2 linked regions of the Streptomonospora nanhaiensis genome follow. The protein of the gene in region 1 interacts with the protein of each later gene in a pairwise test. Links are inferred from orthologs where the notes say so. Each region holds a gene or a part of one and is shown on either strand. Other genes may lie near its edges.

The links.
Region 2: the proteins of thrS (region 1) and rplA interact in binary tests that used the Escherichia coli proteins (3 or more experiments, as listed by UniProt). The link is inferred for Streptomonospora nanhaiensis from one-to-one orthologs.

Annotation. Positions count from the first base shown.
Region 1 is NZ_JACCFO010000001.1:1,509,800-1,517,439, reverse strand. What follows is about bases 2,379-5,358. They hold thrS (threonine--tRNA ligase), read left to right. Parts: upstream 2,379-2,871; coding sequence 2,872-4,845; downstream 4,846-5,358. Other genes in these bases: HNR12_RS29445 (alpha/beta fold hydrolase), read right to left, coding at 4,961-5,358; HNR12_RS29070 (NAD(P)-binding protein), read right to left, coding at 2,379-2,555. Outside these bases: HNR12_RS06515 (PGPGW domain-containing protein), read right to left, coding at 672-1,145; HNR12_RS29075 (FAD-dependent monooxygenase), read right to left, coding at 1,360-2,193; more of HNR12_RS29070, read right to left, coding at 2,142-2,378; more of HNR12_RS29445, read right to left, coding at 5,359-5,482; HNR12_RS29440 (alpha/beta fold hydrolase), read right to left, coding at 5,479-5,802; HNR12_RS06495 (TNT domain-containing protein), read right to left, coding at 6,252-6,989; HNR12_RS06490 (hypothetical protein), read left to right, coding at 7,202-7,640. UniProt on the Escherichia coli protein: Catalyzes the attachment of threonine to tRNA(Thr) in a two-step reaction: L-threonine is first activated by ATP to form Thr-AMP and then transferred to the acceptor end of tRNA(Thr). The rate-limiting step is amino acid activation in the presence of tRNA.
Region 2 is NZ_JACCFO010000001.1:2,994,883-2,998,510, forward strand. Bases 830-3,574 are described here. They hold rplA (50S ribosomal protein L1), read right to left. Parts: upstream 2,681-3,574; coding sequence 1,979-2,680; downstream 830-1,978. Other genes in these bases: rplL (50S ribosomal protein L7/L12), read right to left, coding at 830-951; rplJ (50S ribosomal protein L10), read right to left, coding at 1,051-1,575; rplK (50S ribosomal protein L11), read right to left, coding at 2,766-3,194; nusG (transcription termination/antitermination protein NusG), read right to left, coding at 3,469-3,574. Outside these bases: more of rplL, read right to left, coding at 559-829; more of nusG, read right to left, coding at 3,575-3,628. UniProt on the Escherichia coli protein: One of the primary rRNA binding proteins, it binds very close to the 3'-end of the 23S rRNA. Forms part of the L1 stalk. It is often not seen in high-resolution crystal structures, but can be seen in cryo_EM and 3D reconstruction models.

The DNA of each region.
Region 1 (7,640 bases):
GTTGGATGCCTCTTGGAGTGCGGCTGGGTTTTCCTATGCCGCCTCCTGGTCCTCCGGTCACTGTAATGAGCTGCGGAAACCAGTAATTTCCGGATGATCTGTGGCCCACGTCACCCGCGAGGCGGAGGTGCGTGCGTCCCGGATGTTCGTGGGCGCCCGATTGTCCGCCTATGAGGGCGTTTCGCGTTTTGCGCGCTGTTGAACACCGCAGTGGACCCGTTTGGTGAGACGTCGGTCACAGTACCGCCCGCCTGGTGGGGACGACGGCACAATCCACCCCGTCGGATGCGCTAGAGTCTTCAGTGTTCGCCCCGCCGAGAGGCGCCGGACACCCGGGCGATTAGCTCAGTTGGCTAGAGCGCGTCGTTCACACCGACGAGGTCACTGGTTCGAGTCCAGTATCGCCCACCCCGATCAAGGTCGGCTCCGATCATCAGGAGTCGGCCTTGTTTGTTTCATCCCGGCGCAACGGGGAACACGTGGCGCCCCGCGCGGCACCGGCCGCCGGGCGCGGTTTTCCCGCAGGTCAGCGCCTGCCGACGGGCGGGATCCGGTCGGCGGAACCAGCCGCGGCGTGTGGCCGACGCCATGGTCGAGCGGCAGGTCCGCTTCGGCGGAAATCTGCTGTCCGATACGCCGCATCCGCAGGGGCGCGGACGCGGGCGCGGGGATCAGCCCAGCGAGCGGGCGCAGCGGCGCAGCGAGAACCGGCGGCGGGGGCGCTCGCCGGTCCCGGCGGACGGGCGCGCGCCCAGCAGCCGCGCCAGGCGGGAGTCGGGGTGGGAGCGCACCGCGCGGTCCTTGGCCTTCTCCTTGGCCGCGTGCGCCCAGTGCCGCGCGCGGCGCAGCAGGTGCTTGGCCCAGGCGAACTCCGTGGCGAGGACGGCCAGGCCCAGCACGATCGCGGCGGCACCCGGGCCGGGGGTCACGCACATGACCACGCCGGCCAGCACGAAGAAGAGGCCGACGGTGGCCACGACGCCGCGCCAGGTCCAACTCAGGACCGGGTGGGCGTGCATGCGCAGCCGCCACACCCGCAGCCGGGTGCGGAACCGGCGCCACCGCCGCGAGGGCCGGTGTGCGCGTGTGCTCGTGGTGGGGGATGCCGCCGGGGCCGGACGGTCGGTCATGGGGCTCGGAGACATGCAGTCACAATATCGGCCGGATCAAGACGAGGTAACGGGCCAAGCCGTGAAAATACCGATCGTTTTCTCGACTCCCCGTCCGGCCGCTGAGGCGGCCGCTGCGCCCCCGGGGGCCCGCGCCGGGCCCGACGGCCGCCTCGGCGCCTCCCGGCGCCTCCACAGCCCTCCCAGCGGCGCGCCCCGCCGCCGCGGCAGGCGCTCGCGCGGTGCGCCTTCAGCGGCCCGCGTCGCCCGGAACCCCGCCGGGCCCCTCGTCCTCGGCCTCGTGGCCGTAGATCCAGTCGCCGTGGGCGTCCTCGGCCTTGGCCGCCGTGCGCGTCCACGCCTCGGGGGAGTCGTCGCCGCCCGCCCGCACCGCGGCCAGGATCTCCTCGTTGACCTCCCGCAGCCGGTCGGTGCGCTGCCGGCGCCGCCGCGCGTAGCGCTTCAGCGCCGCCCCCGCCTCCAGGGACGTGGCCTCCCGCAGGTGCGCGGCCAGCGCCACCGCGTCCTCCACCGCCTGGTTGGCGGGCTGGGCGAAGAACGGCAGCGTGGGGTGGGCCGCGTCGCCCAGCAGCGCCACTCGGCCCCGGCTCCACACCGGAACCGGCCCGTGGTCGTGCACGCCCCACATGCCGACCCACTCGGCGGCCGAGAAGAGCGCCCGGGCCGTGGGGCTCCAGCCGGCGAACGCCGACAGCAGGTCGGCCACCCGGCCGCGCACCGCCCAGGAGTCGGGGTCGCGCGCCCCCGCCGGCACCGTCGCCGTGAACGCCACCCGCCGCCCGGCCGACACCGGGTAGGCGGCGATGTAGCGGTCCCTGCCCGACCACACCCGCACGCGCGGCTCCCGCAGCAGCGCCGGCGCGCGCTCGGCCGGGGCCAGGCCGCGGTAGAGCACGCGCCGGGCCGGCCGGTAGCGCTCGGTGTTCACCAGGCTGCGGATCAGGGAGTTGGCGCCGTCGGCGCCGATGGCGACGTCGCCGTGCGCAGACCGCCCGTCGGCGCAGCGCACCGTCACGCCGTCGCTGCTCTCCAGCAGGTCGGTGACGTAGCGCCCGCCGCGCACCGCGCCCTCGCCCGCGGCCGCCAGCAGCGCCGCGTGCAGGTCGGCCCGCAGCAGGGCGAGGTTGGGGGCGCCGTAGCGCTCGGCGTGGGCGCCGTCCTGGGGGTGGCGCCCAGCAGCAGGTCGTCGTCGTAGCGCAGGACGTCGCGGCCGGCGATCGGCACCGCCACCCGGTCCAGTGCCGGACCCAGCCCCAGCCGGCGCAGCGGACGCACCGCGTTGGGGGTCAGGACCAGGCCCGCGCCCACGGGGGAGGGGCCGGGCGCCTGCTCCAGCACCACGACCTCGTGGCGGGAGCCGGCCAGTGCCGCCGCCAGCGCCGTTCCGGCGATCCCGGCACCTACCACCACAACGCGCACGCGCACCCCCGCGCCTCGACTCGGCGGCCGCGGCCCTGCCGCGGCCCGCCGCGCTCCTCCACCGGTGGCATACCCGGGCGGCGGGTGCCGCCTCGCCAACGGATCCTAATCTGTCCGCCTTCGCCCGACACGCTCCCTTGTCCGCCCGCCGGCCGGCGCGACGGGTACGCCCCGGATAACCAGGGTGAGCGGGTGGGGCGGAGCCGATAGCATCGAAGCGCGGGGCGCGGCCGCACCCGGTCGCGCCGCACCGCGCCGGGGCCGCCGCACTCCGCACGGCCCCGCGCCCTACCGCCCAGTCCCGCCCGTGAGGAGAGCAACCGTGTCCGTCGTCCCTGAGCTGCGCATCACCCTCGCCGGAACCGAGCGTGCGGTGGCGGCCGGGACGACCGCCGGCCAGGCGCTCGACGCCGACGGCAGGACCGTTGTCGCCGCCCGCGTCAACGGCGAGCTGCGCGACCTCGCCCACGAACTCGCCGACGGCGACGCGGTCGAACCCGTCGCGGTCGACTCCGCCGACGGCCGCGCCATCCTGCGCCACTCCGCCGCCCACGTCATGGCCCAGGCGGTGCAGGAGCTGTTCCCCGAGGCCAAGCTCGGGATCGGCCCGCCCATCGACAACGGCTTCTACTACGACTTCGACGTCGCCGAGCCCTTCACCCCCGACGACCTCAAGCGCATCGAGAAGCGCATGCAGGAGATCGTCAAGCAGGGCCAGCGGTTCGTCCGCCGCCCCGTCAGCGACGACGACGCCCGCGCCGAACTCGCCGACGAGCCCTACAAGCTGGAGCTCATCGGCCTCAAGGGCTCGGCCCAGGACGCCGCCGAGGGCGCCTCGGTCGAGGTCGGCGCCGGCGCGCTCACCATCTACGACAACGTCCACCCGCGCACCGGCGAGCTGTGCTGGAAGGACCTGTGCCGGGGACCGCACCTGCCCACCACCAAGGCGATCCCCGCCTTCAAACTGATGCGCTCGGCCGCCGCCTACTGGCGCGGCAGCGAGAAGAACCCCCAGCTCCAGCGCATCTACGGCACCGCCTGGGAGTCCCGCGACGCGCTCAAGGACTACCTCGCCTTCCTTGAGGAGGCCGAGAAGCGCGACCACCGCCGGCTGGGCGCCGAGCTCGACCTGTTCTCCTTCCCCGACGAGCTCGGCTCGGGCCTGGCGGTGTTCCACCCCAAGGGCGGGGTGGTCCGCAAGGAGATGGAGCAGTACTCCCGCCGCCGCCACGAGGAGGCCGGCTACGAGTTCGTCTACACCCCCCACATCACCAAGGCGAACCTGTTCGAGACCTCGGGGCACCTGCCCAACTACGACGAGGGCATGTTCCCCCCCATGCGGTTCGACGGCCAGGACTACTACCTCAAGGCCATGAACTGCCCCATGCACAACCTGATCTACCGCTCGCGCGGGCGCTCCTACCGCGAGCTGCCGCTGCGGCTGTTCGAGTTCGGCACCGTCTACCGCTACGAGAAGTCGGGCGTCGTGCACGGCCTCACCCGGGCCCGCGGGTTCACCCAGGACGACTCCCACATCTACTGCACCCGCGAGCAGGCGCCCGAGGAGCTCGACAGCCTGCTCACCTTCGTGCTCGACCTGCTGCGCGACTACGGGCTCGGCGACTTCTACCTGGAGCTGTCCACCCGGGGCGAGTCCGCGAAGTTCATCGGCGAGCCCGAGGAGTGGGAGGAGGCCACCGAGCTGCTGCGCCAGGCCGCGCAGAAGCAGGGCCTGGAGCTGGTCATGGACCCCGGCGGCGCCGCCTACTACGGACCCAAGATCTCGGTGCAGGCCAAGGACGCCATCGGGCGCACCTGGCAGATGTCCACCCTCCAGGTCGACCTCCAGCAGCCCAAGCGCTTCGAGCTGGAGTACACCGCCGCCGACGGCTCCCGGCAGCGGCCCGTCATGATCCACCGGGCGCTGTTCGGCTCCATCGAGCGGTTCTTCGGCGTGCTGCTGGAGCACTACGCGGGCGCGTTCCCGGCGTGGCTGGCCCCGGTGCAGGCCGTGGGCATCCCCATCGCCGACGAGCACGTCCCCTACCTGGAGGAGCTGGCGGCGCGGCTGCGCGCGGAGGGCATCCGGGTCGAGGTCGATGCCAGCGACGACCGGATGCAGAAGAAGATCCGCAACGCCCAGAAGCAGAAGGTCCCCTTCATGCTGCTGGCCGGCGACGACGACATCAGCAAGGGCGCGGTGTCGTTCCGCTACCGCGACGGCTCCCAGAACAACGGGGTGCCGCTGGACGACGCCGTCGCCGAGATCGTCACCGCGGTGCGCGAGCGCCGGTAGCGCCCGGCCACCCGGTGCCCGCGCCCCTGCGCCCCCGAGGCGCAGGGGCGCGGCGCGTTTCGGCGGCCATAACCCCCGGGTGACCGGAACCCCCGACGGGCGACCGGAACCGGCCTCAGCGCGCGGCGGCCGCCCCCGCCGGCGTCCGCGCCGGCCGCCCCGCACCGGCACGGCGGCAGGTCTGCAGGATCTCGGCGGCCACCGCGCGCGGGTTGTCGGCCATGGGGATGTGCCCGCACCCCAGCAGGGCCACCTGGCGGGCGTGCGGGATGCGGCGCAGCGCCCGGCGCGCCCCGGCGGGCGGCAGCAGGCGGTCGCGGTCGCCCCAGGCGACGGTGACGGGGACCCCGGCCGCCACGCTCTCCTGGAAGACGTACCCCGCCACGTGCGGGGTCAGCCGGAGGAACGGCGAGCCGGGCGAGAGCACCGAGACGTCGAAGGTGACCGCGCGGGCGGCCTCGGAGGCGGGGTCGCCGCGCAGGAACCGCCGGGCGAGCGCGCGTGCGGCCGGTGTCTCGACCGCCGCCCGCAGCACCGGCGCGGGGATGCGCGCCGCCCACCGCGCGCCGCGCGACAGGCACCGGGCGCCCGCGATGCGCGGGGCGGTGCCGAACCCGATGGGCGAGAGCGCGGTCACCGAGGCGGCGCGGCCCCGGCGCCCAGCTCCAGCGCCATGGCCCCGCCCAGGGAGTTGCCCGCCACGTGCGGGCGCCGGACCCCGATGCGGTCGCAGAAGGCGGCCACGGTGTCGGCCAGCCAGCCGATGTCGTAGGCGCAGTCGGGGTCGGGCGCCGCGGAGTCGCCGAACCCGGGCAGGTCGGGCACCACGACGTCGTGGTGGCGGGCGAGGACGGGCACCACGCGCTGCCAGGCGCGGCGGTGGTGGCCCAGGCCGTGCAGCAGCAGGACGGGGGAGCCGTTGCCCCGGCGGTCGTAGACGATGCGCGGCGTGTCCATGAACACCAGGTGTACCCGATTCAGGCGGGTGCTACCTCGCCGCCGCCCGGGCGGCGGCGCAGGTGGCGCGTGTGGCGGTGCCGCCGGCCCCGGCGGATCGCCCGGCCGGTCAGCGCGCGCACCTGCGCCGGTGCGGCCAGGCCTGGAGGGCGCCGAAGGCGGCGACAGCGACCACGGCGGCGACGGCGAGGACCTGCCGGGTGTCCACGGGGCTCCGCACAGGGCTGCGGACAAGGGCTCACCGCATGCGATGCGGGCATCGGGCACGGGCTTCCCGCGGCCGACGGGCGGCCGGTCCCGGCCGCGGCGCGGGGTGCCGGAGGCGGGGCGGGAAGCGGGCGGCCGAAGGCGCGCCGACCGCCGCGGGGGCGGCCGGCGCGCCGATGGGCCCGTCGTGGACCGGGGGAGCTGACGCGGCGGCAGGGTGCGGTGCCGCCTGTGGCACCCGGCTAGCGGGCGGGCGCCGCGTCGTCCACGTCGCACTCGCGGGCGGGTCGGACGTCGAGGTAGCCCCACTCGACCATGGAGTCGGCGCCCAGGCGGTCCAGGCCGCCGGCCTCGGGCACGAGGTCGGGGTCGAGCAGGACCTGCTCGCCGCCGCCGGGCTGCTCGAAGGCCGGGGCGATCGGGCCGACCTCGGCGGAGAAGGCCTCGGTGACCGCGTAGCAGCGGTAGTTGTGCCGGGGCCCGCCCTCCCAGGTGTTGAGGGAGTCCGGCGGCAGGGAGCGCTCGGGGAAGGGGGTGTCGGCGGGGGCGAGGAAGGAGCCGTGGGCCGAGCCGAACCGGTCCAGGAGCGTGCCCTCGCGCAGGGTCTCGACCTCGCGCCGGACCTCGCCGTCCACCACGGCGAACCCGTCGTGGGCGGGGTAGCGCCAGCTCTCGGAGACCTCGCCGGTGGCGCTGTCGACGCCGGTCTGGCGGTGCCGGCTGACGAACGCGATGGGGGACAGGCCGCCCAGGCGGTCGTAGTCGGTGAGGAGTTCGCCCACCACGCCCGCGCGCGGGAGTTCGGCCGGGCCCAGGCGGGGGTCGCCGCACAGGTAGCGGTCGCGTTCCTCGGCGCTGGGCGGGGGCACCGGCACCGTGCACCCGGGCCCCTGCGCGGCGGCGGAGGCAGGGGCGGCGGAGAGCGCGAGAACGACCGCGCCGGCGGCGGCCAGGGCCGGTGCGAACGGGATGGGGGGCATGCGGGACGACTCCGTTTCAGCGTGGACCACGGGGGAGGCGGAGCGGGAGCCTCTGCCGGAACGAGGCCATTCAACTACACACCGTGACTGAACGTGCGGGTTTTCGGCAGGGCGGTGTGAGAAAGCGGTGTACCCGTGGCGGACGTGCGCGGGTGCGCCAGGGGCTTGCTAGCATCCTGGCGCCGCCCACGAGCCACGCAGGGGAGCCCGTCATGCCCGAATCACCCTCAGCCCGTTCGGGCGACGTCGGGGAATGGGTGCCCCACGGGGCCGAGTTCCTCCAGCGCATGATGGACGAACTGGTCGTGGCCCACGAACTGGGCCACGCGGTGGTCGGCGAGGCGGTGGGGATGGAGTCCCTGGGCTTCAAGCTGGAGTTCGCCCGCAACGGCGCCTCGGTCGCCCACGCCTCGGGGCTGGCCCCCTGGCGCTACAACGGTGTCGGCCACCACGGGCTGGCGATGGCTCTGGTGGCCGGAACCCTGGCCCAGGACGTGTGGGCGCGCCTTCGCGGTGCCACCGACATCGCCACGCGCCGCGCCCTGTTCCGCGACATGGCCCCGGGAAGCGCGTTCGACAACGCCTTCCTCCAACGGCTGGTGGAGGAGCGCGGGGTGGACATGCCGGCGGTCGTGGCCTCGACCGAGGAAG
Region 2 (3,628 bases), 1.5 Mb from region 1 along the record:
TGTAGCCGAATACTACACCGCTGTCCAACCACAGCCCCCGGAGTCAGTCACGACACCACGCAGCATCGCCCCAACGGCCGGATCCGTCAAGCCCGAGTCCGGGGCTGCGGCCCATTCCAGCGCCGTGAGAGGTCCCACAGCGGATACGGGGTGTGAGAGCCCCGACAAGCGGGAAAGTATCTTCGACCCCCGGTCCGGCAGAGTGATTCCGCGGCGCCCCGCGGCGCCCGCCTCCCAGCCGCGCCGGGCGCCTTTCCCGATGCCCGCTCGCCCCCGGGCGGCTCCGCGCCGCCCTGCGGGCTCCGCGCGCCTCCCGCTCCCCCACTCTCGCACGGCCCCCGGGCCGCCGCGCACGGGCCACGCCGGGGCGCCCGCCCGCCGCCCTCAGCCCGCGCCCGCCCAGACCCGCCGCGCACGAGCGCGGGGGCCGCGCGGCGCCCGGGCACGGCGCGTACCCGGGCGCGCCCCGGACACGGCGGAGGGCGGCCACCCCGCGCGGGATGACCGCCCTCCAGAGCCGGTCCGTCCGGATCCGCTCACGCGGTCCGGACAGGGGGCCTACTTCAGGGTGACGGTGGCGCCGGCGCCTTCAAGGGTCTCCTTGGCCTTCTCCGCGGTCTCCTTGTTCACGCCCTCCAGCAGCGGCTTGGGGGCGTTGTCGACCAGGTCCTTGGCCTCCTTGAGGCCCAGGCTGGTGAGGCTGCGGACCTCCTTGATGACCTGGATCTTCTTGTCGCCGGCGGCCTCGAGGATGACGTCGAACTCGTCCTTCTCGGGCTCCTCCTCGCCGCCGGCGGCGCCGGCGCCGGCGGCGGGGGCGGCCATCATCGCGGCCGGGGCGGCGGCGGTGACGTCGAACTTGCTCTCGAACTCCTTGACGAACTCGGACAGCTCGAGAAGGGTCATCTCCTCGAAGGCGCTGAGCAGCTCTTCGGTGCTGAGCTTCGCCATGATCGCGATCTCTCTTTCTCTTCCGGCACGTGCGCCGGGCGGCGCCGTGCCGAGCGTGGGGACACCGGCGCGGGCACGCCGGCGGGTCGGGTGGTGTTCCTAGCCCTCTTCGGAGCGCTTGTCGGCCAGCGCCTGAGCGAGCCGCACGGCCTTGGAGGGCAGTGCCTGGAACAGCGCGGCGGCCTGGCCCTGCTTGGCCTTCAGCGCACCGGCCAGCTTCGCGAGGAGAACCTCGCGGGACTCAAGGTCGGCCAGCTGGGTGATCTGCTCGGGGGTCATCGCACGGCCGTCGATGACACCGCCCTTGATCACCAGGGGCGCGTTCGCCTTCGAGAAGTCACGCAGGCCCTTGGCGGCCTCGACCACGTCCCCGCGGACGAAGGCGATGGCCGAGGGGCCCTCGAACAGGTCCATGACCTGGTCGTCCAGACCGGCCTCGGTGGCCGCGATCTTGCTCAGCGTGTTCTTGACGATGCGGAAGCGCGCGTTCTGGCCGAGGCTGCGGCGCAGTTCGGTGATCTGCGCGACGCTGAGCCCCCGGTATTCGGTCAGCACGGCGCCCTGAGAGCTCTGGAACTCCTCCGTGAGCTCGGCGACCGCGGCGACCTTGTCCGGCCTCGCCATGGGACTCCTTCCAACTGTGATCACCGGTCGTGAAGGCCGACGCGAAGGGAGGGGCGCGAGGCAGCAAAAAAGCCCCGGCGCAGGGCACGGGGCGCGGTCGGGCCGCACCCGCCAACGGCGGATCGGCCACCACATCGTCGTACACCTGCGCGGGCCGCCCATTCGCATGGGTCCTTCGGCCACCCTTCGGGTGGCGACCGGCGGTCTTCGGCGTCCTCCATCCTAGCCGAAGTACAGTACCCGCGCGAACGGCCCCGGAAACTCCCCTCCGGCCCGCCCCGCGCGGTGGCCCCGGGCGCCCCCGCACAACCCCTGGAACGGCCGCGGCGCCCCGGTCCTGAAGGACCGGGGCGCCGCGGCGCGTGGTGTCCCGCCGGCGGGCCGGCGCGTCAGCCGACCGCCGTCAGGCGGCGACGGGCCGGGTGACGTTGGGGTCGACCGGGATGCCGGGGCCCATCGTGGTGGTCAGCGTGGCCTTCTTGATGTAGCGGCCCTTGGCGGCGGCCGGCTTGAGGCGCAGCACCTCGTCCAGCGCGGCGCTGTAGTTCTCGACCAGCTGGTCCTCGGAGAACGACAGCTTGCCGATGATGAAGTGCAGGTTGCCGTGCCGGTCGACACGGAACTCGATCTTGCCGCCCTTGATGTCGGTCACGGCCTTGGCGACATCGGGGGTGACGGTGCCGGTCTTGGGGTTGGGCATGAGGCCGCGCGGGCCCAGGACCCGGCCCAGGCGGCCGACCTTGCCCATGAGGTCGGGGGTGGCCACGACCGCGTCGAAGTCCAGGAAGCCCTTCTGGATCTCCTCGACCAGGTCGTCGTCGCCGACGAAGTCGGCGCCCGCCTCGCGCGCCTGCTCGGCACGCTCACCGGTGGCGAAGACCAGGACCCGGGCGGTCTTGCCGGTGCCGTGCGGCAGGTTGACGGTGCCGCGCACCATCTGGTCGGCCTTGCGGGGGTCCACGCCCAGCCGCAGGGCGACCTCGACGGTCGCGTCGAACTTCACGACGCTGGTCTCCTTGGCGAGCTTGACGGCCTCGACGGGCGCGTAGAGCTTGCTGCGGTCGACCAGGTCGCTGGCCTTGCGGTAGTTCTTGCTGCGCTTCACGTACTTCTCCTGACGAGAGCTGTGGTGAGGGCCAGCGCCTGGCCCTGCCACGGTTGGCGGGGGCGGCCGGTGTGCGGCCGGAGGACTACTTGACCTCGATGCCCATGGAGCGGGCGGTGCCGGCGACGATCTTGGCGGCGGCCTCGATGTCGTCGGTGTTGAGGTCGGGCAGCTTGGTCTGCGCGATCTCGCGGACCTGGTCCATGGTCACCGAGCCGACCACCTGGCGGCTGGGGTCCGTGCTGCCCTTGTCCAGGCCGGCGGCCTTGAGGATCAGCTTGGGCGCCGGCGGCGTCTTGGTGACGAAGCTGAAGGAGCGGTCCTCGTAGATGGTGATCTCGACGGGGATGACGCTTCCGCGCTGGGCCTCGGTCGCAGCGTTGTACTGCTTGCAGAAGTCCATGATGTTGACGCCGTGCGGACCGAGCGCGGTACCGACGGGCGGCGCCGGGGTCGCCTGGCCGGCGGGCAGCTGCACCTTGACCAGGGCGGCGATCTTCTTCTTCGGAGGCATATCGGGTCCTTTGCCTGATCTGCTGTGTGTGCTGGATCCCGGTGTGGGTGCCAGAGGCGCACCGGACTGCGCGGTGCGCGCGGCGTCCGCGCCGAGGCGGGGGCCACGCCCGCGCCGGGATCCGCGCACAGGCGTGGAAGCGCCCCGGGTGCCGGGGCGCGACGGGTCGGCTCCGCGAACGGGCCAACCCGTCAAGTCTACGCGCCGCCGTGAAGCGGCGGACCGGCCCCGACCGCCGGGCGGCGGCGGGACCGGCTGCGGATCCGCTGGATCCCTAGATCTTGGAGACCTGGTTGAACGCCAGCTCGACCGGGGTCTCGCGGCCGAAGATCGACACCAGCACCTTGAGCTTCTGGGTGTCGGGGTTGATCTCGCTGACCGTGGCGGGCAGCGTGGCGAACGGGCCCTCCATGACGGTGACGGACTCGCCGACC